DNA from 2 places in the Arthrobacter sp. SRS-W-1-2016 genome. Region 1 is predicted to be linked to the other one. Evidence: predicted binding sites of a transcription regulator. Region 1 holds the regulator's gene; the other holds the start of a gene.
What was found. Region 1 encodes HrcA, which represses chaperone genes, less so after heat shock. Its sites were predicted from a motif close to TTNGCACTCGNNNNNNNCGAGTGCNAA; they were not measured.

Region 1 (9,660 bases):
GACGATGCGCAGCCCGGACGTGGCGCCGAAAGGCAGGTCCACCTGGGTGATATCGCCCGTCACGACCATCTTCGAGCCGAAGCCCAGGCGGGTCAGGAACATCTTCATCTGCTCTGCGGTGGTGTTCTGGGCCTCATCGAGGATGATGAACGCGTCGTTGAGCGTGCGGCCGCGCATGTAGGCAAGCGGTGCCACCTCAATGGTCCCGGCCGCCATGAGCCGCGGGATCGATTCCGGGTCCATCATGTCGTGCAGGGCATCGTACAAAGGACGGAGGTACGGGTCGATCTTGTCGCTCAGCGTTCCCGGCAGGAAGCCGAGGCGTTCCCCTGCCTCGACGGCAGGCCTCGTGAGGATGATCCGGCTGACTTCCTTGAGCTGCAAAGCCTGAACGGCTTTTGCCATCGCCAGGTACGTCTTGCCGGTGCCCGCCGGGCCGATCCCGAAGATCACGGTGTTGTCGTCGATGGCGTCGACATAGTTTTTCTGGTTCAGCGTTTTGGGGCGGATGGTGCGCCCGCGGCTCGAAAAAATGTTGTGGGTCAGGATTTCCACGGGGTTCTGCAGCGACTGGCTGCGCAACAAGGAGACGAGCTGTTGGAGGACGTCCGGTGTGATGACCGTCCCCTTGCCGACCAGGCCGCGGACTTCTTCCAGGAGGCGCATGATCCGGGGAACATCGCTTGACGGGCCGCTGAAGGAGAGCTCGTTGCCACGCACATGAAAGTCGACACCGGGGAACTGGGCTTCGATGTAGCGCAACGCCTCGTCATGGCTGCCAAGGGTCTGAACCATCTGATCCGAGTTGTCGAAGATGACAACTTCCGTCCGGGCGCCCGGGACAGAGTGCGGGAACTCGGCCGGACCTGTGTCAACGCTGCCGGCCTTGGGCCGCCCGTTCAATGATTCTGTCATAGTGCTGGCCTTGCGGCCTGTGCTCCTCCGGCTTGGTGATGTCCATCGATTTTCTCCGATGTCCGTGTGCTGGATGGGCGCAGGATCGCGGGCCTCGGATTGCTTTCAATCCTACGCCAGCCAGTCTCCCGGATGGTTCCGGGCCGTGCCCGTCGGGGCTGCAGGGCGGCGGATCCGTGCGCTTTGGTATCAACTCGGCATCGACCTCGTATCAATCGGATTGCAGTTCGCCGTCGGAGTATCGAAACGCCAACCGGCGTCCGCGGGACTATGACAAGCTGATTCATGGGCAAAAATGCCCCTGTGCCCGAAACCGGGCGCACGACTCCCCCGCACCACAGCGGCAGAACACGAGCAGGAATCCACCATCACCAGGCCAGCCGTCACTCCACACGGCACTCGCATCCGGAAACGTTCCGCCATGCTTGTGACCGCCTTGACGGCTGCCATGTTCCTGTCGGGTTGCATCGCAGATCGCACGGGACAGGGTTCCACGACGCCGGTCCCCACTCCGACAGTCGCCCTGCAGGCAGCCCCCGACAGCAATGCTCCGCTCGAAACGACGCAGGCCTCGAACAAGATCCCTGTGTATTGGATCGGCCGCAGCGACACGGACACGTTCCTGTACCGCGAATTCCGTGACAACCCGGGCAACGAGAACCCCATCACCACAGCCCTGCGGATCATGATGTCCCAGAAGCCGTTGGATCACGACTACTTCACGCCGTGGCAGAATCCGAGCAGCCTGGCGACCACGATTTCCGGTAAGAACGTTGTCACGGTGGATGTTTCCCGTGACGCGTTCAATTCCAATCTCGACGGCGGGATGGCGCAGCGGGCGATCCAGCAACTCGTCTATACCGCCACTGCCGCGGCAGCGAGCTCAGGCCTCATCGATGCCGGACAGCAGATCAAAGTGGCCATCCTGGTGGACGGGCACACAGACTATATGGCGTTCGGGCAGGTCAAGCTCGGCGACCCCATGGTCCGCGACGCCACCGTGGTGGCACCCGTATGGATCATCGACCCGCAGGAGGACCTGACCTTGCCTGCCGGTCCGGTCAAGTTCAATGGTCGGAGCACGGACCCCTCGAAGAAACTGCACTGGCAAATCCTTCGGGAGAACTCAAACGGCGACAAATCGTCCTACTTGGCCGGGCAGACCACCGCTTCGACCGTACCGGGACAGGGTGGCGTCTTCAGCCTCACCGTGGGGCTCGGAGCCGGCCGCTATGAATTGCGGGTCTCCTTGGTCGGTCCCAACGACGCCGACGTCCCGACGGATACCCGCTCCTTCAACGTCCGCTGATCGAGGGGTCTTCCTACCAGCGCCCTAGAATGTCGCTGGCCAGTACGACGGCGGCAGGACCCGCCGTCGACGAGCGAAGCACGTGGTGGCCCAAGAGTGCGGTGACGGCGCCGACGTCGCTGAGCTTGGTCACTTCGCGCGGTGAAATGCCGCCCTCCGGGCCGACGATGAGCAGGACTTCCCGCCCCGCGTCGGTGTCCTCGCCGGAAATCCCGCCGCGCCAATTCTCCAGGACGTCGCGCAAGGGACGTTTCGCGTCCTCGTGAAGGATGATCGCCAGGTCAGCCGCGGCTACCGCCGCAGCCAGCCCGGAGCCGTCGACGGCGGCACGCACCTCGGGAATCCACGCGCGCCGCGCTTGCTTGGCGGCCGCGGTGGCGACGGATTGCCACTTCGCGTGGGCTTTGGCAGCCCGGTCGCCCTTCCAGCGGACGATCGAACGCTCGGCCTGCCAAGGCACGACGGCGTCAATACCGAGTTCCGTTGCCGTCTCGACGGCAAGCTCGTCACGGTCGCCCTTCGCCAGCGCCTGGACCAGCACAAGCCGCACGGCCGGGCGGCCTTCCTCCTGGACGGCGGAGGCAAGGACGGTCAAGGTACCCTGCCCGGATCCGGCCACGGTGCCCGTGAGCCGCTTACCCGCACCGTCGGCGATGTCGACCGCTTCGCCGATTTCCAGGCGCTTGACCGTGACAGCGTGCCTGGCTTCGGCGCCGTCGAGCACGAAAGTGTCACCGGTGCCGAGTCCGTCCAAGGTTCCGGCAGCGGTGAAGAATACGGGGTTGCTCACCGCTACAGGTTACCGAGCTTGTCCCGCAGCTTCGCGAACATACCGCCGCTGGCCACGAGCTTGCCCTCGGTGAACTGCTCTCCGCGCAATTTGGCCAGTTGGCGGAGCAGCTCTTCCTGGGCGGCGTCTAGCTTGCCGGGCGTCTCCACATGCAGGTGCACCTTGAGGTCTCCCCTGCCGTAGCCGCGCAGGTGGGTGACGCCCAGCCCGCGAAGGGTGATGACTTCGCCGGACTGGGTGCCGGACTTGACGTCGATCTCCTGGGGGCCGTCGAAGGTCTCAAGCTGCAGTTCCGTGCCCAATGCCGCGGCGGTCATGGGAACACTGAGCGTTGCATGAAGGTCGTCGCCTTCACGAAGGTAGGTGGAATCGCTGTTTACCCGGATCTCCACGTAGAGGTCGCCGGGAGGCCCGCCCGCAGGACCTGCTTCGCCTTGCGACGACAGCTGGATGCGGGTTCCGGTGGCGACGCCGCCCGGCACCTTGACGGTCAGCGAACGGCGGCTGCGGATGCGGCCCTGGCCGTTGCATTCATTGCAAGGATCCTTGATGATCGAGCCGAAACCTTCGCACGATCCACACGGTGCCGCGGTCATGACCTGGCCGAGGATCGAGCGCACGGCCCGCTGGACCTGGCCCGAGCCGCCGCAGATGTCGCAGCGCTCCGGGTGGGTGCCCGCGCGGCAGCATGAGCCCTCGCACGTGGGGCAGATGACAGCAGTGTCCACCTCAAGCTTCTTGTTGACGCCGAAGACAGCCTCGCGCAAGTCGATGCGCACACTGATGAGGGCGTCCTGCCCGCGACGCATACGTGATGCGGGCCCCTGCATGCCGCCACCTCCTCCGCCGAAGAAGGTGTCGAAGATGTCCTGGAACGCGAATCCCTGGCCTGCGTAGCCGCCGCCGAAACCGTTGTCCGTCCCGTTCTCGTTGCCTGTGGCGTCGTAGACGCGGCGCTTCTGGGGGTCGGAGAGGACCTCGTAAGCGTGGGTCACGGCTTTGAATTCCTCCGCAGCGCCGGCCCCGGGGTTCACATCGGGGTGGAGCTTACGTGCAAGCTTGCGGTAGGCCTTCTTGATCTCCTCGCCGGTTGCTTCCGACGAGACGCCCAGAACGTCATAGTGACTGCTCAAAGTCGGTATCTCTTCCTTTATTACGGGTACACTGCGTTTCTTGCGGGGCGGTTCCAGCCGAAGCCGTCAACCGCCCAGAATGCGGGAAAGGTAGCGTGCGACGGCACGGACGGCCGCCATGGTGTTGGGGTAGTCCATGCGGGTGGGTCCAAGAATGCCGATCTTGGCGCTGCTGCCCGGACCGTAGCCCGTGGCAACCACCGAAGCCTCGGAGAGGCCGTCATAGGGGTTTTCGCGGCCGATGCTCACCGTGACTCCCCGGGGGTCTTCCGCCATGTCCGACAGCAGCCGCAACATGACCACCTGCTCCTCGAGCGCTTCGAGGACAGGGCCGATGCTCAGGGGGAAGTCCACGTTGGAGCGGGCCAGGTTGGCCGTGCCGGCCATGACCATGCGTTCATCGCGGCTCCGGTCGGCGAGCCTTTGGAGACCGTGGGCAAGGGCGCCTGCAAGGTTCCGGAGCGCCGGCGGGCACAAGGCCACCACCGAGGGAAGGACTTGGGGCATGAGGTCGAGCTGTGAGCCCGCAATGCTTCCAAGGAATCGCGCGCGCAACGTCATGAGCTCTTCGTCGGCAGTGTCCGCAGCTGCGTGCACAACGCCTTGTTCCACTTTGCCCGAATCCGCGATCAGCACTACCAGGACCTGGCGCGGTGCCAAAAGGACAAACTCGATGTGCCGGACGCGTGCGCGGCTCAGGTGCGGATACTGGACGACGGCGACCTGGTTGGTCAGTTGGGACAGGAGCCGGACCGTGCGCTCCAGGATGTCCTCGACGTCGTCGGGGCCCTCAAGCAACGAGTGGATGGCCCGGCGCTCCGCAGCCGACAGCGGCTTGACCTCGGAAATGCGGTCCACGAACAGGCGGTAGCCCTTGTCCGTGGGGATGCGGCCTGCACTGGTGTGCGGTGCCGCAATGAGGCCTTCCTCTTCCAAGAGGGCCATGTCATTGCGGATGGTGGCGCTCGACACTCCCAGATGGTGCCGTTCGACCAAGGCTTTGGAGCCGACAGGCTCGCGGGAGTGAACGTAGTCCTCCACGATGGCGCGTAACACTTCAAGCTTGCGTGGTTCGCTCACTGCCCACCTCCATTCAACAACCGGTACTTCTACAGTTAGCACTCAACATGCCCAAGTGCTAACAAGTCTAGTATGAGCCACCTCGTTGTTAGCATTGGTACCGCTCGCGGCGAACATGATGCCCGCGCGGTCCGGCGGAATGCCAAGGACCGTGACCGATCCCTTAGCGCAAAGTGGTGTGAAGACCGTGTCTTACGACAATTGGGGCCCGCAAGACCTCTCCTCGCCGGCCAAGCGGCAACTGCCTGAAGTGCCCGTTGAACGCGGAATGGTGCTCGAGGACGTGCAGTCCGGTTGGGTCGGGGCCGTGACCAGGGTGGAGAAGTCCGGAGGCATGCACATCGTGGTGCTTGAGGACCGGCGGGGAAAAGCGAAATCGTTCCGGCTTGGTTTCGGATTCCTGCTGGAAGGGCAAGCGGTGAAGCTCCTCCCGCCGATGCCGCGCGCGGCGGCCGCAAAGGGCGCGTCGCAACCGGGCAGGACGGCGTCGGGTTCCGTCCGGGTGGCCGGCCAGCGGGCCCAGGTCGCCAAGGCAAGCCGGATCTGGGTGGAAGGCAAGCACGACGCCGAGCTTGTGGAAAAGGTCTGGGGAGACGATCTGCGGGTGGAGGGCATCGTCGTCGAGCCCTTGCACGGCGTGGACGATCTCAAGGCGGCCATCGCCGCCTTCTCCCCCGGCCCTGGCCGCCGGCTCGGAATCCTGGTGGATCACCTGGTGCCGGATTCGAAGGAGTCGCGCATCGCTGCCGACGCCATGACGTTGCCGGGCGCCAAAGGAAACGTCCTGATCGTCGGTCACCCGTATGTGGACGTCTGGCAGGCAATCCGGCCCAAGGTGCTGGGGATCGAACAATGGCCGACCGTAGCGCGCGGCACGGATTGGAAGACCGGCATCCTCAGGTCGTTCGGTTGGCCGCACGAGACGGCCGAAGACGTGGGACTGGGTTGGCAGAGGCTTCTGGGCGCCGTCCATAGCTACGCCGACCTGGAAGCGTCTTTGCTGGGTCGCGTGGAGGAAGTGATCGATTTCCTGACCGTCGCATGATGGTTTGGATGCCTCCGGGCCCGGACGTGGTCGTCCGATCCCGTGCCGAGCAAGTATTCTGGGACAGCAACACCGCACCTATAGATACTCGAAGGAAGAAACTGTGGCAGACAACGCTCCTGACGATCGGGACGGCGCCTCGGGCCAGTCCCAGTACCGCGGCGTTCCTGCCAACGCGCTGCCCTTGACCGCGTCGGAAGACCGGCAATGGGCAACCCTGGCGCACTTCGGCGGGATCCTTGGATGTGTTCCGTCGCTCCTGATCTACCTGATTTTCCGCGAACGTGGTCCGTTCACGGCCCAGGAATCAAAGGAAGCCCTCAACTTCACTTTGCCGCCGACGATTGCCGCGGTGCTCGCCAACATTCTCGTCTTGCTCCCGGTGGTGGGAAACCTGTTCGCGGTCCTTGCCACGGGAATCTGGGTCGCGGTGACCTGCTTCTCGGTGTCCGCTGGAATCCGCGTCAACCACGGACAGCCGCACCGCTACCGCTTCAACCTGCGCTGGATCAAGTAGCCGCTCTTCGCGGGTGCCTATGACGGTTCGCGCGCCCGCCGTCCGCGCCGGACGCTAGTCCGGAAGGATCCGGCGGACCACGGCATCTGCGAGCAGCCGGCCCTTGAGGGTCAGGACCAGCCGTCCTTGGAAGGCCGCTGCGGGTTCAACCAGGCCGTCGGCAATGAGGCCTGCGACGGCGTGACGGCCCACTTTGTCGAGCGCGTCGACTTGAAGCCCGGTGCCGAGCCGCGCCTCCAGCATGATGCGTTCCACTTCCCGGGTTCCGGCGTCGAGCGTTTCGCGTCCAGCGGCCGGTGAGGCCCCGCTACCAAGCCTGTTGGCATAGGCGGTGGGGTGCTTGACGTTCCACCAGCGGACGCCGCCCATGTGGGAATGCGCACCGGGCCCGATGCCCCACCAATCGTCTCCCCGCCAGTAGGCAAGGTTGTGTTTGCACGCCTGTTCGGGAGTGCGGGACCAGTTGCTGACCTCGTACCAGTCCAGCCCTGCGGCGCTGATCAGCTGGTCGGCGAGTTCGTACTTGGCGGCGTGGTCGTCGTCGTCGATCCCGGGAACTTCTCCGCGCCGGATCTGTGCGGCCAGCTTGGTGCCTTCTTCCACAATCAGCGCATAGGCGCTGATGTGGTCCGGGGCGTAGGACAAGGCGGTCTCCAGGGACGCCTGCCAATCAGCCATGGACTCACCGGGAGTGCCGTAGATAAGGTCGAGGCTCACGGCAAGGCCGGCGTCGCGCGCCCACTGGACCACCAAGGGGACCCGGCTCGGTGTGTGCGTGCGGTCCAGGACTTTGAGCACATGAGGGACCGCCGACTGCATGCCGAAGGAAATCCGCGTAAAGCCGGCGTCGGCGAGCAGCCGGAGGGACTCCGGCGTCACGGAGTCCGGGTTGGCTTCAGTGGTGACTTCGGCTCCCGGTTCCAGGCCCCAGCGCCCGACGGCGGCCGTCAGGATGAGTGCCAGATCTTCAGCAGGGAGCAGGGTCGGGGTGCCGCCGCCGAAGAACACGGTGCTCAGGGGGCGCTGCGGCAACCCGGAGCCGTCCATGGCCCGGACGGCGAACTCCACTTCCGAAATGGCAGTAGCAGCGTAGGCGTCCTGGGAAGCGCCGCCGCCAAGCTCCGTGGCCGTGTAGGTGTTGAAATCGCAATAACCGCAACGCACGGCACAGAAGGGTATGTGGACGTAGAGTCCAAACTTCCGTGAATCGACGCCGTCAAGCACTTGCGGCGGCAAAAGGCCGTCCGCAGGTGCCGGATCCCCGAGGGGAAGAACGCTAGGCACAGACTTCCCCTCGTGGCTGTCCTGTGCGCACCGCTACAGCGTGCGCCGGTCCCGCAGTGTTCCGGGCGAACAGCCCCATTACTTCCTGGCCTTGTCCTTGGATTCGTCGGTGGTCAGGGCTGCGATGAACGCTTCCTGTGGAACTTCCACCCGGCCCACCATCTTCATGCGCTTCTTGCCTTCCTTCTGCTTTTCCAGAAGTTTGCGCTTACGGGTGATGTCACCGCCGTAGCACTTGGCAAGGACGTCCTTGCGGATGGCGCGGATGCTCTCACGGGCAATGATTCGCGAGCCGATGGCTGCCTGGATGGGCACCTCGAACTGCTGGCGGGGAATGAGCTCGCGCAACTTGCCCGTCATCATGACGCCGTAGGCGTAAGCCTTGTCGCGGTGGGTGATGGCGCTGAAAGCGTCAACCTGCTCGCCCTGGAGCATGATGTCCACCTTGACCAGGTCGGCGACCTGCTCGCCGTCGGCCTTCCAGTCCAGCGAACCGTAGCCACGGGTCTTGGACTTGAGGATGTCGAAGAAGTCGAAGACGATCTCGGCCAGCGGCAAGCGGTACCGGATTTCCACGCGATCCTCGGAGAGGTAGTCCATGCCGCCCATAACGCCGCGGCGGCTCTGGCACAGTTCCATGATGGCGCCCACAAACTCATTGGGCGCCAGGATGGTGGCCGACACCATCGGTTCGCGGACTTCGGCGATTTTGCCGGTGGGGTATTCGCTCGGGTTGGTGACGTGCAGGACCCGCTTGTCCTCCAGCGTGACCTCATATTCAACGTTGGGAGCAGTGGAGATGAGGTCGAGGTTGTACTCGCGCTCAAGGCGCTCACGGGTGATTTCCAGGTGCAGCAGGCCAAGGAAGCCCACGCGGAAACCGAAGCCCAGGGCGGCAGACGTCTCCGGTTCATACACCAGCGCTGCGTCGTTGAGCATCAGCTTCTCGAGGGCATCCCTGAGCACGGGATAGTCCGTGCCGTCCAAGGGGTACAAGCCGGAGAAGACCATGGGCTTGGCATCGGCGTAGCCTGCAAGGGATTCCGAAGCGGGCTTGGCGAGGTTGGTCACCGTGTCGCCGACCTTCGACTGGCGGACGTCCTTCACGCCGGTGATCAAGTAGCCTACTTCGCCGACGCCCAGACCCTTGGAGGGGGTGGGTTCCGGAGAGCTGACACCGATCTCCAGGAGCTCGTGAGTGGCACGGGTGGACATCATCTGGATTCGCTCGCGCGGGTGCAGCATGCCGTCCACGACGCGGACGTACGTGACCACGCCGCGGTATGTGTCATACACGGAGTCGAAGATCATGGCGCGGGCCGGTGCGTCGGGATCGCCGACAGGGGCTGGAAGATCGCGGACGATCTTGTCCAGGAGGGCCTCAACGCCGACACCCGTCTTGCCTGATACGCGCAGCACGTCCTCCGGGTCGCCGCCGATCAGGTTGGCGAGTTCCGCCGCATACTTTTCGGGCTGGGCGGCCGGGAGGTCGATCTTGTTGAGCACCGGAATGATGGTGAGGTTGTTTTCCATCGCCAGGTAGAGGTTGGCCAGGGTCTGGGCCTCGATGCCTTGAGCGGCGTCCAC
Region 2 (22,134 bases), on a different contig from region 1:
GGAGTGGCACCGTTGCCCGGCCTGAAGACCATCGACTCGAGGCCCAGGGCTTCAAAATGGCCCGCCAGACCGTTGAGGCTCGCTCGCCGGTCGCCCACGACGAGCACCGATTTGCCCTCGTTGACGAGGGCGCCAATGGCATTGATGGCCGTTTGCGTCTGGCCGCTGCCTGGCGGGGTGCTGACCACCAGCGAATCGCCTGCCCGCACGGCATCCACGACGTACTGCTGGTCCGAGTCCGCATCCAGGAGGAGCGACTCTTCAGAAGGGTCCCGCTCGTCGAGGTTCGGGAACCTTCCGGACTTGATGGGCTCAGGTTCCACGTCCCCGCCGTTGGCGGCTTCGAACAGCGATGCAACGATGCTGCTGTTCTCGTTGATCCAGGGGTCTTCCAAATTCCCGGACAGATCTGCCAGCGTCGTGATGAGGAGATTCGGGGTGACCTCGGCACCGTGGATCGGCTGCACCAGCGTGGCAAGACGGTCAAGGACCGGCAGGGGGTCAAGTCGTGCGGTGTTGTATGCCATACGGCTCACGGCATTGACGTCAAAGACGATGCCATGGACGGTCTTCAAATGCCGGACCAATGCGGGGTTGATGCCCGCTTGTTCGGTGAGTTGCAGCTCGTAGTCGTCTTCGCCCGGCCGCGCCGTGAGTGAGATGGCGGCCAACATGACGGGGGCGGAGACGCGTTGGGGCTTTCCGCCCACGGCCGAGGTCCACACGACCGTGCCGCAGGACAGGTAACCGGCGTCGATCCCCCGGTCGTTTCCCAGTTCGAAAATCTTTGAGCGAAGGTTCCTGGCAGCCCGGGCGGCAACAAGATACTGCTGGCGGTCCCGGATCAAGGTGGAAAGCCGGGTGCGGCGCCCCGCGAGGAGCTGCGCCAGGCCTGATGGGTGGCCGTTGCTAAGGTCTATCGACCCTTCCGGCGTCTTGACGAAGCGCAGCATGGTGTCCGCGCCAGTCACGGGTTTGAGCCCGGACAGCCATTTCCGAAGCTCTACGGAGCTCTCTTCGTGGCTTTGACCTACTGACACCGCTGCCTTCTTTTCTGTTCTAGCTCGAGACGACTTGGACCAAATCGGCATACTTTCGAGGGTAGCGGGAATCCACCGGCAGTCCGCACCGCAACACTGATGGAAAGGCAAATTACCCCTGATTTGAGGGGAAAAACAAAGTGACCGGTCCCTCTAACAGGGACCGGTCACTCAGGATGCTATTCCCACTCGATGGTTCCCGGCGGCTTGCTGGTAACGTCCAGTACCACGCGGTTGACCCCGTCAACCTCGTTGGTGATCCTGTTGGAGATCCTGGCGAGGAGGTCATACGGCAGCCTCGACCAGTCGGCGGTCATGGCGTCCTCGGAGGAAACCGGGCGCAGTACGATCGGGTGTCCGTAAGTGCGGCCGTCGCCCTGCACGCCAACGCTGCGGACGTCGGCGAGGAGTACGACAGGCATCTGCCAGACGTCGTTATCGAGTCCGGCCGCGGTGAGTTCGGCCCGCGCGATGGCGTCCGCCTTGCGAAGCAGCTCGAGCCGTTCCTTGTTCACTTCGCCGACGATGCGGATACCCAGGCCGGGTCCGGGGAACGGCTGGCGTCCGACGATTTCCTGGGGCAAGCCGAGCTGGGCGCCTACTGCGCGGACCTCGTCCTTGAACAGGGCGCGGAGCGGTTCAACAAGTTCGAACTGCAGGTCCTCGGGAAGACCGCCCACGTTGTGGTGGCTCTTGATGTTCGCGGCACCTTCGCCGCCGCCGGATTCGACGACGTCCGGGTACAGGGTGCCCTGGACGAGGAACTTGATGCTCTCGCCTTCGGACGCGGCCTCGGCGATGATGGCCCGCTCGGCTTCCTCAAACGCGCGGATGAACTCGCGGCCGATGATCTTTCGCTTGGTCTCGGGGTCGCTGACCCCGGCCAGCGCCGACAGGAATCGCTCCTGCTCGTTGGCGACATAGAGGTTGACGCCGGTTGCGGCAACGAAGTCACGTTCGACCTGTTCGGCTTCACCTTCGCGCAGCAGCCCGTGGTCCACGAAAACGCAGGTCAGCTGATCGCCCACGGCGCGCTGCACGAGGGCTGCGGCTACGGCCGAGTCGACGCCGCCGGAGAGGCCGCAGATGACTTTGGAATCGCCGACCTGCCGGCGGATCCGGTCCACTTGCTCTTCGAGGATGTTGCCCGTGGTCCAGTTGGGCTTCAGGCCGGCACCGTTGAACAGGAAGTTCTCCAGAACCTGCTGGCCGTGCGCCGAGTGCTTTACTTCCGGGTGCCATTGCACGCCGTAGAGATGCTTCTCTTCGTTCGCGAAAGCTGCCACAGGTGCGCCCGCAGTTGTAGCCAGGACTTCGAAGCCCTCAGGAGCTTCGTGAACCGAGTCTCCGTGGCTCATCCAGGTGTTCTGGGAATCAGGAACGCCGGCAAGGATGGACCGGGCTTCGCCGACAGTGGTGGCCTCGGTGGCGCCGTACTCGCGCAAACCGGTTTGCGCGACTTTGCCTCCGAGCGCGTTGGCCATGGCCTGGAAACCGTAGCAAATGCCGAAGACCGGCACGCCGGCCTCGAAAAGGTCCGCGCCGACCCTCGGGGCACCCTCGGCATAAACGCTGGAAGGTCCGCCGGAGAGGATGATCGCTGCCGGGTTCTTGGCCAGAAGCTGCTCGGTGGTGAACGTGTGCGGAACAATTTCCGAGTACACATTCGCTTCACGGACGCGGCGGGCAATCAGCTGCGCGTACTGGGCACCGTAGTCAACAACCAGCACCGGCTTCTGGGAAGTCTGAGCTTCAGAACTGAAGGATGCGGTGGGAGTAGTCACCGTAACAGCCTACTTTGCCGGGATGCCCCGGTGCACCTTGAAGCCGGTCGTGAAGCCGGGAAACCAGCCCGACGTTAGCGATCTCACAATGCCCGCCGTGGCGGGCCCGTCAGTAGCGCTTGGACGCCTGCGGATTCGCGGCGAGTTCCATCTCTACCTCCGAGTGGAACTTCTTCTCCACAATGAAGGACATGAGAGGGACAACGCCACCCAAGGCGAGCAGGATGAGCTTCATGAACGGCCAGCGCATGAGCGACCACAAGCGGAAGTCCGAGATGAGGTACAGCACGTACATCCAGCCGTGGACGATCAGGACTCCGACGGAAACGTTGACGCCACCCAGGACCGCCTTCGACCCAGCATCCGCGAATCCAAAACCGAAGGGCTGACCGGTGATTGCGTTGGTTCCGCCGGCAAAGAGATACACGCCGAACACATAGCGCGCAACGAGCTCGGCGCACAGGAGCAGCAGCATGGTACCGGTGAGGTAGGCCATGACTTTGTAGAATTTCAAGGCCGAGCGGATCTGGGCAGTCGTTCCGCCGAAGCGGCGCTTCTTGGCCGCGGTTGGCTTGGCGGCAGATTCTCCGGACTGTTCGGGCTGGATGGCCGGTTTGGGCTCAATCATGGCTTTACCTGTTCTGGCTTGGTACTTGCTGGCAAATCGTCTGACGGGAATTCCTCGTCGGGCTCGTCCTCGTCGTCTTCGAGGGTGCGCCGGTAGTCATCGGCCACCATGCGCCACCAGACGTAGAGGGCGAATCCTGCAAAGACCACCCATTCCACGGAGTAGAAGAGGTTGAGCCAGTTGATTTGTTGGTTGGGGGGTTGGGCCGGAATGTTCAATGGCTTCAGCTGCGTCGGAAGGGCGAGGGTCTTGCCAGCCGATACTTCCGAGGTCGCGGCGACGAAGCCGGGATAGCTTGAGACTTGCCACGTGTTGATGAGTTCCGCAACCGACACTGCAGACGCGCGGCCCGCTCCGGCGTCGACGTTTGGCACCGGCGCCTCGGACGGCAGGAGCCGCCCGGTCAGTTCGATAGTGCCCGACGGCGGAGGCCCGGCTTGGGCGGGATCGGCCACCCAGCCGCGGGCCACGGGGATCCAGGTCTTCGCGGAGGCGGCGACACCGTGCAGGACGGGGGCGCCGTCGACAGCGAACGCATTCACTACCCAGTACCCTTTTTGCCCGGCCAGAAGCCGGCCCTCCACAAGGACCTGCTTGGCGGGATCGTAACTGCCCTTGGCGCTGACCATTTGGTCCGATGCGGTGCCCGGGAAGAACGTTCCAGGCTGCAATACCCCGGCAAGCGGCTTGACTTGCTCCACCGCGGGGTTGTCAACCGGGGCGTCGCTCTGGGTGGATCTGCCGAACTGCCACTGGCTGAGCAGCACAAACACCCCGGAGAGCAGGAGCGCGAAGACAAGTCCTGCGATCCAGCGGGGCTTCAGAGCGGTTTTCAACACCCCTTAACCGTACTTCGTCAAGCTGTAGAACAGCTAAACGAACCGTCCTCCCCCAAGGGGGAGGACATCAGTGGTCGAAGAACACCAGGCTGGAGTTGATCAGTTCGGCGATGACTTCGGGATCGTGGGCGCGCCGGAGGGATTCCCGGAACGATTCCTTGGACAGCGAGCGGGCCAAGGTCGCGAGGACTTCCAGGTGGTCCGAGAACGAACTGGCCGGCGTAGCGATGAGCAGGACCAACGTGGCCGGTCCGTCGCTGGCGCCGAAGTCCAGCGAATGACCGAACTTCGTGACACCAACAGCGATGGAGACCCGGGAAACATACTCGCTGCGGGCGTGCGGAAGGCCAATGCCGCCCGGCAGTCCGGTGGCAAGCTGGTGCTCGCGCGAATTGACGACTTCGAGGAAGCCCTCAAGGTCCGTGATGCGCCCGGCCGCGTACAGCCGTTCCGCGAGCTGGCCCGCAGCATCTGTCTTGTCGACCGCTTCCATTTCAAGGATGACGGTCTCCGGCGTTGTCAGTTCGGCATCATACGGGTCCAGTGGTTCCGCCAAGTCGTCTTCCCTCCAGTGTGCCCAGCCGACCCAGGCCGCTCAGCGGAGGGGAACGATGTCATCGACGCCCATGCGCGCAGCATCGGCCGATTCGTCGTCGGGCTGCTGTTGGCTGAGCCGTTCAGCTTCCACCCGGGCCAGGTAGTGCTTGATTTCGCTTTCCCGCTGCGTGTCGCTCCAGCCAAGAATCTCTCCCATCAGCTTAGCGACAACAGGGACCGCGGAAACACCTCTGTCCCACGACTCGATCGAGATGCGGGTACGTCGTGTCAGGACATCATGGACATGCCGGGCACCCTCATGGGTCGCGGCATAGACGACCTCCGCCGCCAAATAGTCGTCGGCTCCAGGCAGCGGCTCGGCCATGGCGGGGTTGTCCTTGATGATGGCCAGGACGTCCGGGGTCATGGATCCGTAGCGGTTCAGGAGATGCTCCACCCTGGCGACATGCACTCCGGCTTCATCCGCGGTTCTTGCGCGCCGGTTCCATGCAGCTTTGAATCCCTCGGCTCCCAGGAGCGGAATGGTATCGGTGCAGCTCGCCGGTACGCGCTCGTCCATGGCCCGGGTCGCTTCGTCCACAGCGTCCTTCGCCATGACCCGGTACGTGGTGAACTTTCCACCTGCAACCACCACCAAGCCTGGAACGGGGTGCGCCACGACGTGTTCGCGTGAAAGTTTCGCCGTTGAGTCGCTCTCCCCCGCCAGCAGCGGGCGGAGGCCCGCGTAGACTCCCTCGACATCCTCACGGGTCAGGGGCCGCTTCAAGACACGGTTGACGTGTTCAAGGACATAGTCGATGTCCTTTGTGGACGCGGCGGGGTGCGCCTTGTCGAGCTTCCAGTCGGTGTCCGTTGTGCCGATGATCCAGTGCCGGCCCCACGGGATGACGAACAACACGGATTTTTCGGTCCTCAGTATCAATCCCACTGTGGATTGGAAGCGGTCGCGCGGGACCACCAGGTGGATGCCTTTGGAGGCGCGGACCTTGAGTTGGCCGCGGTCCGTCACCATGGCCTGGGTCTCGTCCGTCCAGACTCCGGTGGCGTTGACCACTTGCTTGGCGCGGACTTCGATGATGCTGCCGTCCTCCTGGTTTTCCACCTTCGCACCGACCACACGTTCGCCCTCGCGCACGAACGACACCACGCGCATCCTGTTCACGGCATGCGCTCCGTAATGTGCCGCGGTGCGGACGACATTGACCACCAGCCTGGCGTCGTCGACCTGTGCATCGTAATAGCGGATGGAACCGACGAAGGCATCGTTCTTGAGGCTGGGGGCTGCCCTCAGTGTTCCGCGCCGGAAGAGGTGTTTGTGCATGGGCACACCGCGGCTGTGGCCGGAGGTAAGGCCGAGCGTGTCGTAGAGGAAGATCCCGGCACCAACGTACGGGCGTTCCCAAAACCGCCGGGTCAGCGGGTAGAGGAACGGGACCGGCCGGACGAGGTGCGGTGCGATCTGTTGGATCAGCAGTCCGCGTTCCTGGAGGGCTTCCTGGACCAGCGCGAAGTCCAGCATTTCCAGATAGCGCAGGCCGCCGTGAATCAGTTTCGAGGATCTCGACGACGTGCCGGAAGCCCAGTCCCTGGCCTCGACCATGCCCACGGACAAGCCACGGGTCACGGCGTCCAACGCCGCCCCGGCCCCGACCACGCCTCCCCCGACGATCAGGATGTCGAGTTCCTTGCCAGGCTCGGTGGTGCCCTTGAGAACGTCGATGGATCTGGCCCGAGCGTCTGGACTCAATGCACCGCTGGATGCATCATCCCTTTGCGAACCATCTGCAACACTGCTCATTGGACGCCTCCCATCGCACAAAGCCCGTAGTTCCCCACACTACTTCTTGTCCGCGGGCTTGGGCAGGGTTTTCGCGCGACTGCTCAAGCGGCCGAATGGGCGCTACCGCCCGGAGTACGGCGAGACGACGACGTCGACGCGCTGGAACTCCTTCAGGTCCGAATAGCCGGTGGTGGCCATGGAACGGCGAAGCGCTCCGATCAGGTTGGACGTTCCGTTGGTGTGGTGGCCCGGCCCGAAGAGTACTTCTTCGAGGGGCCCGACAGTGCCGACGTTGACCCTGTCGCCGCGGGGCAGCTCAAGGTGGTGGGCTTCCTGGCCCCAGTGCCAGCCCTTGCCCGGGGCTTCTTCGGCACGTGCCAGGGCGCTGCCGAGCATGACGGCGTCGGCGCCCATGGCGATGGCTTTGACGATGTCACCCGAACTGCCCATGCCGCCGTCGGCGATCACGTGCACGTATCGTCCGCCGGATTCATCCATGTAGTCGCGGCGGGCTGCGGCGACGTCGGAAATGGCGGATGCCATGGGCGAATGGATGCCGAGCGCACGGCGCGTTGTGGTCGTCGCGCCGCCGCCAAAGCCCACCAGGACGCCGGCCGCACCGGTACGCATGAGGTGCAGTGCCGGGGTGTACCCGGCGGCTCCGCCGACGATCACCGGGACGTCGAGTTCGTAGATGAACTGCTTGAGGTTCAGTGGCTCGTGGTTCTTGGAGACGTGTTCGGCCGAGACGGTGGTGCCCCGGATGACAAAAATGTCGACGCCGGCGGCAACCACTGTTTTATAGTGCTCCTGGGTGCGCTGCGGCGTCAGCGATCCGGCCACGGTCACGCCCGAGGCCCGGATTTCCGCGAGCCTGGTGGTGATCAGTTCGGGCTGGATGGGAGCCCTGTAGAGCTCCTGCATGCGCCGAGTGACCGCCGGGCTGGCCGTTTCATCCTCAAGGGCGGAGATCTCGTCCAGCACGGACTGGGGGTCCTCGTAGCGCGTCCACAAACCCTCGAGGTCCAGCACGCCCAGGCCGCCCAGCCGGCCAAGTGCGATGGCCGTTTCAGGAGACATCGCAGAGTCCATGGGTGCGGCGATCACTGGCATCTCGAACTTGTAGGCATCAATCTGCCATGAGACGGAGACGTCCTTGGGGTCGCGCGTCCGGCGGTTGGGGACGATCGCGATGTCATCCAGGGAGTAGGCACGACGCCCACGCTTGCCACGGCCAATCTCAATCTCATAAGTCACTGCTCTAGGTTATCCCAGTGCGCCGCGATCTTCCGGCAGGGTGACGTACAGCATGACGGCGGGGGCTGCCGCGAAAACAGCCGAGCCCGCCACCTTCCTGGAGGGAGGTGGCGGGCTCGCTGAACTGCCTATGGGAAGAATGGCGCCTAGCGCGAACCGTAGTTCGGGGCCTCGACCGTCATCTGGATGTCGTGCGGGTGGGACTCCTTCAGCCCGGCCGCAGTGATGCGCACAAACTTGCCGCGTGCTTTGAGCTCTGCGATGGTCGGAGCACCCGTGTAGAACATGGTCTGGCGCAGGCCGCCCACCAGCTGGTACGCCACCGAGGAGAGCGGGCCGCGATATGCGACGCGGCCTTCGATGCCTTCCGGAATGAGCTTGTCATCGCCGGAAACGTCAGCCTGGAAATAACGGTCCTTCGAGTAGGACGTGTTCTTGCCGCGGGACTGCATGGCCCCCAGGGACCCCATGCCCCGGTAGCTCTTGAACTGCTTGCCGTTCACGAAGATCAGCTCACCCGGCGACTCGTCGCAGCCGGCCAGCAGGGAGCCCAGCATGACGGTGTCGGCACCGGCCACGAGGGCTTTGCCGATGTCGCCCGAGTACTGCAGGCCGCCGTCGGCGATCAGCGGGACTCCGGCAGGGATGGCCGCCTTCGAGGACTCATAGATGGCCGTGATCTGGGGGACGCCCACACCGGCAACCACGCGCGTGGTGCAGATGGATCCCGGGCCCACGCCCACTTTGATGCCGTCGGCGCCGGCGTCGATCAGTGCCTGGGCACCTTCACGGGTGGCGGCCTGGCCACCGATGATGTCAACGTGCGCGGCCACGGGATCGGACTTCAGGCGGGTGATCAAGTCCAGGACACCCTGCGAGTGGCCGTTGGCGGTGTCCACGAACAGTGCGTCGACGCCGGCGTCGATCAGCGTCATGGCGCGTTCCCAGCCGTCGCCGAAGAAGCCGATGGCGGCGCCGACCCGGAGGCGGCCTTCCTCGTCCTTCGTCGCGAGCGGGTACTGCTCGGCCTTGGTGAAGTCCTTCGTGGTGATGAGGCCCTTGAGGCGTCCCTGCTCGTCAACGAGGGGCAGCTTCTCGATCTTGTTGGTGGCCAGCTTGTGCGAGGCCTCTTCGCGGCTGATGCCGACGTGCCCGGTGATGAGCGGCATCTTGGTCATGACGTCGCTGACCAGCCGCAGCGGGAAGTCGGATTCCGGGACGAAGCGGGTGTCTCGGTTGGTGACGATGCCCAGCAGCCGGCCATCGGGGTCGATGACGGGGAGGCCGGAAACCCGGTACCGCGAACACAGCTCGTCCAGTTCCTGGAGGGTTGCTTCCGGGTGGATGGTCAAGGGGTTGGTGATCATCCCGGACTCGGAGCGCTTGACGCGGTCGACATGGTCGGCCTGGTCTTCGATGGACAGGTTGCGGTGGATCACGCCGAGTCCGCCCTGGCGGGCCATGGCGATGGCCATGCGGGACTCGGTGACGGTGTCCATGGCGGCGGACAGCAGCGGCGTCTGGACGGAAATCCGCTTGGAGATCCGGGAGGAAGTATCAGCTTCTGAGGGAATGACGTTGGTGTGGCCCGGCAGCAGCAGGACATCGTCGTAAGTCAGGCCGACAAAGCCAAAGGGATCGTGTTGGGGCTGGGTCATGAGTGCGCCTCTTACCTTGGTTCTGGGGGGTTGCTCTGGTAGGGGTTGCAGCTGATGACCAGCCCGTCATTACGGGACTGGCCTGTGCAGAAAGGTTCTGAATAAATAGTAGAACCTCGCCGCCGATCCCCATATTCCGCGAGGGCAATGTGAGCAACGGCACCCGGGGGGGGCTCCCGTTGTCGGACCCGGCTGGGCGTCCGGGTCCCTGACTCCGGGCGCCTAGCTCCAGCCGGTGGCGGCCAGCCACCTTTCCTTGAGCATGGGCGCCATGCTCGCAACATAGGTCTTGGAGAGGTGGTTGTTGTCCAAGTAGACAAACGTGTTGCCCACAACCCCGGGACATTCCGTGCCGTTGCAAATCAGATCGGTCATATCCAGGATGGACAAGCCCGGGTACTTCCCCTGAAGGGACGCGAGCGGGTTCTGGGCCGCCAGCAATTGCTCCTCGCTTGGATTGCAGTCGGGGCTGTGTTGACCTTTGACCGCGACGCAATCGGCCATGTTGAAATCGAACCTCGGGTTGTCCCGTACGGCGATGACGTTGATGCCCTTACCCGTGAGCATCTTCACTGTGTCTTCAAGGCCCACTGTCAGCTTTTCATCGGGCGATGAGGGCGATGCCGCCGTCCCCACCAGGAATACGGCACTCGGTGGATGCTGGTCGATCTGCTGGACGACGGCGTCGTTGAAGGCCTTGCACGGTGCGTCCAATCCGGAGGTATCCACGGTGAACGGACATGCGCCGAGCAGCAGCTGGTAGGTGCGCCACTGCTCCTGTTCGGCCACCGGAGCCACCGCGGCCAGCCATTGCTCCGCGTGGGAGTCGCCGAGCACCAGAACGGTCCGGCTGGATTCGGCCGGCTGATTGTTTTGAAGGCAAACCCCTTGGAGGAGTTTGGACGAAGGCACCAGATCTCCCGAGCATTTGCTGGGTAGATTTGCCCAGTCCTGGGCCAGCTTTTCAGCGGTGGGAAGCAGGACAGCGCTGGGACTCACTTCGTTGACGTAGCCGGGCACCAAGGCAGCGGCTCCAGGGTTGTCCTTTTGGGCTTGGTCCATGGCGATTTTGGCGGTCACGTTCTGCTGCACCGTGAAACCGATCAACGGCACAATCGCGATAGTGAGGCAGGCGACGATCGCGACGGCGGCACGTCGCCGGTTTACCTCGGGCCACTTCCATTCCCTGAACGGCTTCTCGACGAACTTGGTCGTCAGGAAGGCCAGAACCAACGCGGTGGCAATGATGACGGTCCCGGAGAGCCAGCCGGCGTGGTCCTTCCCTGTCCAGATGAGGGAGATGACCAGCAACGGCCAATGCCACAAGTACAGTGCATAGGAGTTGTCGCCCAGGCGAACGAGGGGCCGGGAGCTGAGGATCCGGTCCACTCCGAATCGGCTGCCGGTCTGGCCCGCGGCAATGATGCAGGCGGCCGCCAGGGTTGGCCAGAGTGCCACGAAGCCAGGGAACGCCGTCTGGACCTGGAGCACGATCCCGCAGCTCAGCATGGCGATAACGCCGACCCACCCCATCACCACGCGGACGTTCTTCGAGATCTTCACCATCGGCAGGACCAGGGCAGCCAGTGTTCCGAGGGCGAACTCCCACAGCCTGGCGAAAGTATCAAAGTAGGCGGTGGTCTGGTTCGACGCCGTGGCAATGATCGAGTAGGTGAGCGACACCAGGAAGATCAGCCCGAACACATACGTCAGGGCGACCCTGTAGCGGAGGGCGTACTTTCTGCAGGCCAAGGCGGCGATCGCGAAAATGACCGGCCAAAGGATGAAGACCTGGCCCTGGATCGAGAGGGACCAGAAATGCTGCAGGGGACTCGCTTGGCTGCGGTCGGCAGCGTAGTAGTTGACCGCCTCTCGCTGGAGGAGCCAGTTCTGGACGTAGAAAAGGGAGGCCCAGACCTGGTCGACCAGGGCTGCCCACCGGGTTTTGGGGAGGACCACGAAGATGGCGGCCAAAGTACCCAGGAGAACCACGACGGTTGCCGGAAGCAGCCGCCGGAACAAGTGAAGCCAATGCCTCAGCAGGTCCATGGGCCGGTGCTGCGCATAGCGGTTTGTGAACTGCAATGTCATCAAGAAGGCGGACACCAGAAGGAAAACGTCTACGCCACCGGAAACCCTGCCGAACCACACGTGGTACGTAACCACCATGAGCACCGCGAGGGAGCGCAAGCCTTGAATTTCAGGGCGAAAGTTCGGCTTTCTCCCGGTGCCACTGGAACGACGTTGCTCCTTGGTAGTAGCCGTCGTTTGCGCAGTTGACACAACAATGCCCCTCAATGACCTAGATCGAACCATAAATCTTACTGATTCGTAATAACAAGTGCCAATCGAAAATCCATTCGAGAAGCATCCATCACTCAATTAGGTCATGCTTGGCTGGACGTTGACATGGCGAATACCGAGTGCCAACTGTGGGCTCGTCCATGCCGGGACGAAGGTGGCCGGGAGCCAAACGCAGGAGGCCCGGCCCCCAAGAACGGGACCGGGCCTCCTGCGTCGGACAACCAGGATTAGTGGCTGTGGCCTGCGTGCTCGTCTTCTTCGGCCGGCTTCTCGACAACCAGGGTCTCGGTGGTGAGAACCAGGGCTGCGATGGACGCGGCGTTCTGGAGCGCGGAGCGGGTGACCTTGACGGGGTCGATCACGCCGGCGGCGATCAGGTCCTCGTACACGGCGGTCTTCGCGTTGAAGCCATGGTTGTCTTCCAGCTCGGCAACCTTGGCGACGACGACGTACCCGTCGAAGCCAGCGTTCTGGGCGATCCAGCGAAGGGGCTGGGTCAGGGCGCGCCGGACGATGCCAACGGCGGCAGCCGCGTCGCCTTCCAGTGCCTTGACGGCAGCGTCCTCGTCCAGTGCCTTGAGGGCGTGGATGAGGGCTGAACCGCCGCCGGAGACGATGCCTTCTTCAAGGGCAGCACGCGTGGAGGACACTGCGTCCTCGATACGGTGCTTCTTTTCCTTGAGTTCGACCTCGGTGGCTGCGCCGACCTTGATGACGCCGATGCCGCCGGCAAGCTTTGCAAGCCTCTCCTGCAGCTTTTCCCGGTCCCAGTCGGAGTCGGTGCGGGTCAGCTCGGCACGGATCTGGGCGACGCGTGCTGCGACGTCCTCGGGTGTGCCGGCGCCGTCAACAATGGTGGTGTTGTCCTTGGTGACGGTGATGCGGCGGGCACTGCCGAGGACCTCGAGGCCAACCTGGTCCAGGGACAGGCCGAGCTCCGGGGAGACTACCTGCGCGCCGGTCAGTGTGGCGATGTCCTGCAGCATGGCCTTGCGGCGGTCGCCGAAGCCCGGTGCCTTGACGGCGACGACGTTCAGGGTGCCGCGGATACGGTTCACGATCAGGGTGGACAGCGCTTCGCCGTCGATGTCCTCAGCAATGATGAAGAGCGGCTTGGCGGCCTGCAGGGCCTTCTCGAGGAGCGGCAGGAATTCCTGCAGCGAGGAGATCTTGCCCTGGTTGATCAAGATGAGCGCGTCTTCCAGAACAGCTTCCTGGCGTTCCGCGTCAGTGACGAAGTACGGGGACAGGTAGCCCTTGTCGAACTGCATGCCCTCGGTGAGGACCAGTTCGGTCTGCGTGGTGGAGGACTCTTCGATGGTGATGACACCATCCTTGCCGACCTTGCCGAAAGCCTCGGCGAGGAGCTCGCCAACCTCATCGCTCTGGGCGGAGATCGCGGCGACGCTGGCAACTTGCGTGCCTTCTACTTCGCGGGCGTTCTCCAGGAGGCGGGCAGCCACGGCCTGGACGGAAACCTCGATGCCACGCTTGATTTCGCCGGGGGCGGCTCCAGCGGCAACGTTGCGCAGGCCTTCCTTGACGAGGGCCTGCGCCAGCACGGTGGCCGTGGTGGTGCCGTCGCCTGCGACGTCATTGGTCTTGGTGGCGACTTCCTTGGCCAGCTGCGCGCCAAGGTTCTCATACGGGTCGTCGAGTTCGACTTCGCGGGCGATCGTCACGCCGTCGTTGGTGATGGTGGGAGCTCCCCACTTCTTGTCCAGAACGACGTTGCGGCCACGCGGGCCAAGGGTGACCTTGACGGTGTTGGCGAGCTTGTCAATGCCTGCTTCGAGCGAGCGACGGGCAGCGTCGTTAAACGCAAGCTGCTTTGCCATGGTTGTGTCCTTTCAAGACGGAAAACCCGCACCGCTGATTCGACCGGAAAAGTCCGACGTGATCTGCGATGCGGGATCCAGGGAATTACTTAACGACGATCGCCAGAACGTCGCGGGCGGACAGAACGAGGTATTCGTTGCCGCCGGTCTTGACTTCAGTTCCGCCGTACTTGGAGTAGATGACGACGTCGCCAACGGTTACGTCGACCGGAACCCGGTTGCCGTTGTCATCGAAGCGGCCGGGGCCAACTGCAACAACTTCGCCTTCCTGCGGCTTTTCCTGTGCAGTGTCCGGGATGACCAGGCCGGAAGCCGTGGTCTGCTCTGCTTCGAGCGGGCGGACAACAATGCGATCCTCGAGAGGCTTAATGGAGACCGACACTCGGATCTCTCCTTTACGTGAGGTAGTACATGGACTATCAAACCAGGGGTGCCGTGGCGTGCTTACCGTCGTCGCGGTGCCGGTAAGTGCCTGGCGGCATTAGCACCCGCCTAGGGAGAGTGCTAATCAAGACTCTATGTAAGCATTAGCACTCGGTCAAGGCGAGTGCCAGAATTCCGTCACGGGTGAACGCCCGGAGCGCCGCTTCCGGTTCGGAAGCTCATTGCCCGGCGAGGTCGTCGAAGTCGACATCCTCGCCGTCGTCGTACTCTTCCGCCGGCGCGGTTCCGCGGTTCAAGTACAGCACCAGGCCGCTCGCGAGCGCGACGACGCCGAACACCACCAGCCCGACGATCGCACCGATGCGCGCACCGGAATAGGTGTCCCGGATGTCCCGGGCCTCGTCAGTGGCGTCCTGGACGCTCTTTCCGGTCATGGAGTAGGTAGCTGCGTTGAAGGAATCGAGGAAGAAAATAATGATCAAGAGAGCGATGCAGACAACAGCAATCAAAGCACCGACGATAAGCGCCGGGCGGGCATACTTGGAAAGATTTCCGGCGAAGGGACGTCTATCGGGGACAGAGGGAGAACCATTGGCGTCGTCAGGCTGGCGTACTGGGTTGTCTTCCATGGCATCAACCCTATCCGCCCGAGTGCTCCCGGATCCCCCTCCACCCCGTATGACAGGCGAGCACTAGGCTAGTTCCCATGGCTGACACACCCCAGGACCACATTGCCCCCTTGCTGACAACGGAGGGTTGGGAACTTCTGGCATCCTTGGGACCGTACCGCGACGGCGAAGCGCTGGCCCTCAACGCCCGCCTGCGCAAGGACGGCCACTCCCCCGGGCTCGTGGCCGCCGTCCTCACCCAATCCAGGCTCCGCACCCGGGCCGAGGCCAAGTTCGGCGAATTCGCCCGGCAGATGCTCTTCACCCAAGCCGGCCTGGAGCAGGCCACCCGGCTCAATGTGGCAGCCAGGCACGCCGAGCGTTTCGCCAAGGCGGGCACGCAGCACGTAGCGGACCTGGGCTGCGGGCTCGGAGCCGACTCCATGGCCATGGCCTCGATGGACATTAAGGTCACCGCCGTGGAACTGGATGAGACCACCGCAGCGTGCGCCACCATCAACCTCATGCCTTTCCCGCATGCGTCAGTGGTGCACACTGACGCTACGTCCGTGCCCCTCGACGGGGTCGACGGCGTGTGGCTCGATCCGGCGCGCCGCACGACGTCGTCGTCGGGGACGAAACGTATCTGGGATCCGGAGGCGTTCTCGCCGCCGTTGTCCTTCGTTGAATCGCTGGCCGCTACCGGAAAGTCGGTCGGCGTCAAGATGGGTCCAGGGATGCCCCACGAATCGGTTCCGGCCGGCTGTGAGGCGCAGTGGGTCTCGGTGGGAGGGGACGTCACCGAAGTAACGCTGTGGTTCAACGACGTCGCCCGTCCCGGCATCCGCCGTGCGGCACTGGTGCTCGGGCCGCAGGGCGCAGCCGAGATCACCAGCGGCGAAGATTTCGACGGCGGCCCGGTGCCCGGCGTCGGACCTGTGGAGGGGTACCTCTATGAACCGGACGGCGCGGTGATCCGCGCCGGACTGGTGGCCGACGTCGCACTCCGGTTGGGCGGGCACCTGGTGGACCGACACATCGCCTACATTTGCGCTCCGGAGCTGGTGGAGACCCCTTTCGCCCGCGCCTACAAAGTCCTGGAGGTCATGCCGTTGAACGTCAAGGCCCTCAAGTCCTGGGTGAAGGCCAACGGCATCGGTGTGCTGGACATCAAGAAGCGCGGTACCTCCGTCACCCCCGAGGAACTGCGGAAACAATTGCTGCCGGCCGGAAAGGGCTCGGCGAAAGGCCGCGGCAACAAGACAGCCACCCTGGTCCTCACGCGGATCGGCGAGGAAAAGGTGGCTGTTGTGGTGGAGCCGGTAGCGGCCGACTAGCTTGCGCCAAGCCAGGCCCGTGGCGCCTTACTGGGCTCGCGTGAACTCTTCGGCAGCGGCCACTTGCTCCGGAGTAGGCGTGATGCCGGTGTAGAGCACGAACTGTTCGAGCGCCTGGATCGTGGCCACCTCGGCGCCGCTGATGACGGTCTTTCCTGCCGCACGGCCAGCCTTGATGAGCGGCGTCTCTGCAGGGAGGGCGACGACGTCGAACACCACCTGCGCGGCCGCGACCGCCGCTTCGGGGAAGGACAGCGAGCCGGACTCGGGTCCGTCGGCCATCCCGATCGGCGTGACGTTGACGATCACGTCCGCGGTCGACTCCCCGACTTCGGCCTGCCAGTCGAAGCCGTAGAGCGCCGCGAGGGATTGTCCGGACTTCTCGTTCCGCGCAACCACCGTGACGCGAGAGAATCCGGCGTCGCGGAAGGCTGCCGCGGTGGCCTTGGCCATGCCGCCGGAACCGCGGAGCAGCACGGACGACGCCGGGTCGATCGCGTTGCGCTCGATCAGCTGGGCGATCGCGGTGTAGTCGGTGTTGTAGGCCGTGAGTACGCCATCGTCGTTCACGATCGTGTTGACCGAGTCGATAGCCGCGGCCGATGCGTCCATGCGGTCGACCAGGGCGATGACGTCTTCCTTGTACGGCATTGAGACGGCGCAGCCGCGGATGCCCAGGCCGCGCACGCCGGCGATCGCGTTCGGAAGGTCAGCGGGAGCGAAGGCTTTGTAGATCCAGTTCAGGCCGAGCGCCTCGTAGAGGAAGTTGTGGAAACGCGTTCCGTTGTTGCTCGGCCGGGCAGAGAGTGAAATGCAAAGCGTCATGTCTTTGTTGAGGATCGGCATAACGGGGCTTCCTTCGCGTAGCGGGTTCTCTGCCCAGCCTAGACGGGGAGCTAGCCTTGGCGCGCCTTGAAGCGCGGGTTCAGCTTGTTGATGACAAAGGTGCGGCCTCGCCGACGCACCACTTGCGCGCCGGGAACCTTCTTGAGGGCACGCAGCGAATTCCTGACTTTCATGGGGTTCTCCTTCTCGGGTTCGGGGTTGCAGTATAGATGCAAATCATTCTCATTAGCAAGCGGCTTTGCTTTCCTTTTCCCTCGCGGTACCCGTCATGCGGTACCGTACCGCCCCTGCATTAGACTTGAGCCAACCGCTGACGGCCCCACGGCGGGCATTGCTCAGGGCGTTTTGGCAAATACCGAGGGGACCCACGTGCAGATTGATTTCGCTTCATCCAGGCAGTCGACCCTGGGGGTGGAATGGGAACTCGCGCTCGTCAACGCACGCACCGGCGAACTGGTCTCCGTCGCAAACGAGGTGCTGCGTGGCGTCGCATCGCGGCACCCGGACCTCAACGAAGACGACGAGCATCCGCACATCAAACGTGAGCTGCTCCTGAACACCGTCGAACTTGTCACGGGCGTGTGCAACACCGTCAAGGAAGCCAAGGAAGACCTGGCCCGCTCGCTGCAGGCTGTCAGGGAAGTCACCGACCCCATGGGCGTGGAACTTTTCTGCGCTGGCAGCCATCCCTTCAGCCCGCCGCAGCTTCAGCCCGTCTCGGACAAAGAGCGCTATGCCAAGCTGATTGACCGGACCCAATGGTGGGGACGGCAAATGGTCATTTATGGAGTCCACGTCCATGTCGGCCTCGACCGGAGGGACAAGGCGCTCCCCATCCTCGACGGGTTGGTCAACTACTTCCCCCATTTCCAGGCATTGTCCGCTTCCAGCCCGTTCTGGGGTGGCGAAGACACCGGCTATGCGTCACAGCGCGCCCTGATGTTCCAGCAACTGCCCACGGCCGGATTGCCATTCCAGTTCCCCAGTTGGGCCGAATACGAGTCCTATGTCCAGGACATGTTCACTACCGGAGTGATCGACACCCTGTCTGAAATCCGCTGGGACATCCGGCCCGTGCCGAACCTGGGCACTATCGAGATGCGCATTTGCGATGGCCTCGCCACGCTCGAGCAAGTCGGCGCCGTTGCGGCCCTGACCCAATGCCTCGTGGACGAGTTCTCCACGATCCTGGACAACGGCGGCAGCATTCCGACCATGCCGCCATGGCACATCCAGGAAAACAAGTGGCGCGCCGCCCGTTACGGCATGGACGCGATCATCATCCTCGATGCCGAAGGCAACGAGCAACTCGTCACTGAGCACCTGAAGGAAACGCTGCTGCGTCTGGCGCCTGTCGCGGAAAAGCTGGGTTGCTCGGCGGAACTGGCCGACGTCGAAAAGATCATCGCCCGCGGAGCAGGCTACCAGCGCCAGCGCCGCGTCGCCGCCCAGCACGACGGCGATCTTCACGCGGTCGTGCAGGATCTCGTGGAGCAAATGAGGTCCGTTCCGACCGCATAGCGCTGCTGTCCGGCCACCGGCCGGGTCCCGTGCCTACACCGAAACCGTGGTCACCGGCAGGGAGGAATCCGGAGCGAAAGCAACGCCGCTGGGACCGATTCCGGCCATGATGAGCTGCGCGCCCAGGGCAGCAACCATGGCTCCATTGTCGGTACACAGTGACAGCGGCGGCACATGCAGGGTGATCCCCGCCGCGGCGCAGCGTTGCCCTGTCAGTTCACGGAGCCGGGAGTTGGCAGCGACGCCACCACCCAGCAGGAGATCCGTGATGCGGTTCTCCTTGCAGGCCAGCACAGCCTTGGACGTGATGACGTCCACCACCGCCTCCTGGAACGCGGCGGCGATATCGGCGACGGGAACGTCCTCGCCCCGGGCTTCGAATTGTTCAACACAGCGCGCGACGGCGGTCTTGAGCCCGCTGAAGGACCAATCGTAGCGGTGGGGTCCCGGTTCCTCCGCGGTCCCCATGTACTTCGGTTGCGTCAGGCCGCGCGGGAAACGGATGGCCTTGGCGTTGCCGTGCTTGGCGAGTTTGTCGATGGCCGGTCCGCCCGGGTAGCCAAGGCCCAGGAGCCTGGCGACCTTGTCGTAGGCCTCGCCTGCGGCGTCGTCGATGGTGGAACCAAGCATCTCGACGTCGTCGGTGATGCTGCGGATGCGCAGGATTTCCGTGTGTCCGCCCGAAACGAGCAGCGCTCCGAGATTTTCCGGCAGCCGAGCGCCTGAACCGAGTCCCCCCGTGCCGCCACCGGCGCCGTCAAGGAGCCCGACGCCGACGTGCGCCACCAAGTGGTTGATCGCGTAGAGCGGCTTGCCCGTGGCAACAGAGAGCGCCTTGGCCGCGCAGACGCCCACCATGAGCGCGCCCGCCAAGCCGGGTCCGGAGGTCACGGCGATGGCGTCGATATCGTCCAGCGCCACCCTTGCTTCGTGCAAGGCCTCCTGCAGCGTGGGAACAAAAGCGTCCAGGTGCGCGCGCGAAGCGATCTCCGGAATGACGCCGCCGAAACGGACGTGCTCATCCATCGAGGAAGACACCGTGTTGGTCAGTAGCGTGGTTCCGCGGACGATCCCGACGCCGGTTTCGTCGCAGGAGGATTCGATCCCCAGCACGAGCGGCTGGACGGTGCCGGGCTGATTCACGTGGCCGGGGTGGTTCATGCCGGTATTCCTTCAGTCAATGTCAACCTCATGATGAGGGCGTCCGTGCCGTCGCGGTAGTACCGCCTGCGCACGTGGATCTGCTCGAAGCCGAACCGCACGTACAGTGCCTGCGCTCGTGGATTGTCCGCGCGGACCTCCAGGAGCACTTCCACCGCGCCCCGCCGTCGGGCCTCTTCGATCAGTTCCGTGAGGATGGCGGAGCCAATTCCCCTGCCTTCGAATTCGGGCACGACGGCGATTGTCTGGACGTCCGCGATCGGCTCGATGCACATGAGCCCGGCGTAGGCCACGATCTTTCCGTCGGCTTCGGCCACGACGTAACGGCGGGTATCTATCTGGGCAAGTTCGTCGAAGAACATCTGCATCGGCCACGCGTCCACCGGGAAGAGCCGGCGCTCGAGGACCTCGACCGCGGTGACGTCGTCAGGGGTCATGTTACGCAAGGTCACGCCGTCGAGCTTGAATTGGTACGAGGGGTTCACAAGGCACGCTTCCTGGGGCCGGGCACTTGCGCGTCGGATTCCCGCAAATACAAGGGTGTGGAGTCCGGCAGCTTTTCGCCCGCAGTGAGCAAGGCCATGGCGAACTGGCCCAACGAGGCTGCGTCGGGCTGGGTGGTGCTGAATTCCTCGTTCGCGTTGACGACATCCGCGTAGATGCCGCCGCCGGCGCCGAAGACCGGTAGATCGGGCAACTCCGAGGCGAACCCGACGTGCGGACCGTCCACGAGTTGCGGAAGTTGGCCTTCCGTGAGCGTGTAGCGCGCCCAGTAGACCTCCTTGCGACGGGCGTCCGTGGCCACCAGGAACTCTGCCTGCGCCTCTGTTGACTCTGCCACTTCCAAAGCGATCGCATCCAGGCTCATGAGCCCGAAAAGAGGCTTGTTCCACGCAAACGCCAAAGTGCGGGCGGTCGCAATCCCCGAGCGAAGCCCGGTGAACGGCCCGGGGCCGACGCCGGTGACGATGAGGTCGAGGTCTGCACCGCTTACGCCCGCGTCGCCCAGGAGTTTCTCGATGCCTGGCGCCAGGACCTCAGCGTGGCTGCGGGTGTCCTCCGTGGCGAAGGATTCCACCACGCCCTCCATGGCATCGTCCGAGATGAGTGCCGCACTCGCCACGGCCGAAGTATCAATGGCCAAGATCAGCATCAGGCGTTCTCCTCCAATATTCCGGGCACGGCGCTCCAACGAGGGCCAAAGCCGCGGAAAACGATGGTGCGGGGTTCGTCGTCGTCCTCCGGGTCGAAGTCCAGTACGGCGTCCTGCCCCGCCTCCGGGCGGGTTACCGCCGTATCCGCGCCGCCCACGGTCCGGTGCATCTCGATGTCCAGGCGGCTATCCGAAAGGTGTTCCACGCGCTCCCGCCCCCATTCGACAACCGTCACGGAGTTGTCCATGGTGTTTTCGAGGTCGATGTCGTCGATTTCCGCGGCGGACCCCAGCCGGTAGGCATCGACGTGGACCAGGTCGGGACCGCCGGGGCGCGGCCCGTCCGGCAGGTTCGGGTGGATGCGCACCAGGACGAACGTAGGTGAAATGACGCCGGCCCGGACACCCAGTCCTTCGCCGAGTCCCTGCGTGAAAGTGGTCTTGCCGGCACCGAGTTCGCCTGTCAGGACGAGCAGGTCACCGGGCTCAAGGACCCCGGCGAGCGCCGAACCCAAAGCGTGCGTCTGCTCCGCCGTCGCGACCTTGACCGTCCGTTCCCACAAGGCCTCAGTCAACGGGGCCTTGCTAATCGACGGCCCGCTCACCGGGCATCCGTCCCCGGGATCTCATTGATGTAGATGCGGGGCACGCGCGGGCTGATGCGCGTGACAATCTCATAGTTATTGGTTCCCGCCGCGGCGGCCCAGTCGTCCGCCGTCGGGCCGTCGCCGGCGCCGGCACCGAACATGACGGCTTCGGCACCCAGCCAGCCGGCTTCGTCTGTTACCGGCTTCCCCAGGTCGATGACCATCTGGTCCATCGCGATGCGGCCGACCACGGGGTAGTTGACTCCATTGACCCGCACCGGTCCGCCGGTGGCGACGCGCGGCACGCCGTCGGCGTAGCCGAGGGGGATCAGGCCCAAGGAACTCTCGCTGGACGTCCGGTAGTCGAGGCCATAGGACACCCCCTGGCCTTCGGGCACCCGCTTGCAGTTGGAAACGAGGGTGCGCACCGTCATGGCGGGGCGCAGGCCGAGTTCCGCCGAGCTTTGTCCTTCGAAAGGTGACAGCCCGTAGAGCCCGAGCCCTACGCGGACGAGGTCGAAGTGGGCATCCGGGCGCGACAGCGTACCGGGCGTGTTGGCCAGGTGCCGGACTTCGGTGTCCACTCCGGCGTCCTCCGCCACCGCAATCGCTTCCCGGAAGGCTGCCAACTGTTCATCGGTCTCGGGACGGTGGGGCTCATCGGCCACAGCCAAGTGCGAGAAGATGCCCACCACGCGCAGGAGGCCCTCGTCCTGGTACTCCATGGCCTGGCCCACCACCCGGTCCCACTGGGCGATCGTGGAGCCGTTGCGGCCCAGGCCAGTGTCAACCTTGAGGTGGATGCGGGCCGGGCGTTCCTGCTCGCGTGCCGCGGCGACCACCGCGTCCAG

Region 2: groES (co-chaperone GroES) is a predicted target of HrcA. The motif match lies at 14,214-14,240, and genes of this name have one in related genera.

What each region holds. Positions count from the first base shown of each region.
Region 1 covers NZ_MTPV01000003.1:5,498-15,157, reverse strand. Annotated here, with positions in the region: gene BMF89_RS00445 (PhoH family protein) at 1-915, opposite strand, end outside; gene BMF89_RS00440 (GerMN domain-containing protein) at 1,337-2,224, shown strand; gene BMF89_RS00435 (16S rRNA (uracil(1498)-N(3))-methyltransferase) at 2,238-3,014, opposite strand; gene dnaJ (molecular chaperone DnaJ) at 3,017-4,147, opposite strand; gene hrcA (heat-inducible transcriptional repressor HrcA) at 4,214-5,227, opposite strand; gene BMF89_RS00420 (DUF3097 domain-containing protein) at 5,415-6,272, shown strand; gene BMF89_RS00415 (DUF4870 domain-containing protein) at 6,376-6,789, shown strand; gene hemW (radical SAM family heme chaperone HemW) at 6,844-8,073, opposite strand; gene lepA (translation elongation factor 4) at 8,152-9,660, opposite strand, start outside.
Region 2 covers NZ_MTPV01000064.1:13,927-36,060, reverse strand. Annotated here, with positions in the region: partial or broken gene BMF89_RS16415 (AAA family ATPase) at 1-1,091, opposite strand, end outside; gene guaA (glutamine-hydrolyzing GMP synthase) at 1,220-2,824, opposite strand; gene BMF89_RS16405 (DUF3817 domain-containing protein) at 2,934-3,452, opposite strand; gene BMF89_RS16400 (SURF1 family protein) at 3,449-4,291, opposite strand; gene BMF89_RS16395 (PTS sugar transporter subunit IIA) at 4,359-4,847, opposite strand; gene BMF89_RS16390 (glycerol-3-phosphate dehydrogenase/oxidase) at 4,887-6,647, opposite strand; gene BMF89_RS16385 (GuaB3 family IMP dehydrogenase-related protein) at 6,750-7,886, opposite strand; gene guaB (IMP dehydrogenase) at 8,033-9,544, opposite strand; gene BMF89_RS16375 (acyltransferase family protein) at 9,767-11,860, opposite strand; gene groL (chaperonin GroEL) at 12,076-13,686, opposite strand; gene groES (co-chaperone GroES) at 13,772-14,068, opposite strand; gene BMF89_RS16360 (hypothetical protein) at 14,289-14,699, opposite strand; gene BMF89_RS16355 (class I SAM-dependent methyltransferase) at 14,777-16,015, shown strand; gene BMF89_RS16350 (shikimate 5-dehydrogenase) at 16,043-16,861, opposite strand; gene ykgO (type B 50S ribosomal protein L36) at 16,912-17,034, opposite strand; gene BMF89_RS16340 (glutamate--cysteine ligase) at 17,231-18,382, shown strand; gene tsaD (tRNA (adenosine(37)-N6)-threonylcarbamoyltransferase complex transferase subunit TsaD) at 18,416-19,543, opposite strand; gene rimI (ribosomal protein S18-alanine N-acetyltransferase) at 19,540-20,028, opposite strand; gene tsaB (tRNA (adenosine(37)-N6)-threonylcarbamoyltransferase complex dimerization subunit type 1 TsaB) at 20,025-20,696, opposite strand; gene tsaE (tRNA (adenosine(37)-N6)-threonylcarbamoyltransferase complex ATPase subunit type 1 TsaE) at 20,696-21,271, opposite strand; gene alr (alanine racemase) at 21,298-22,134, opposite strand, start outside.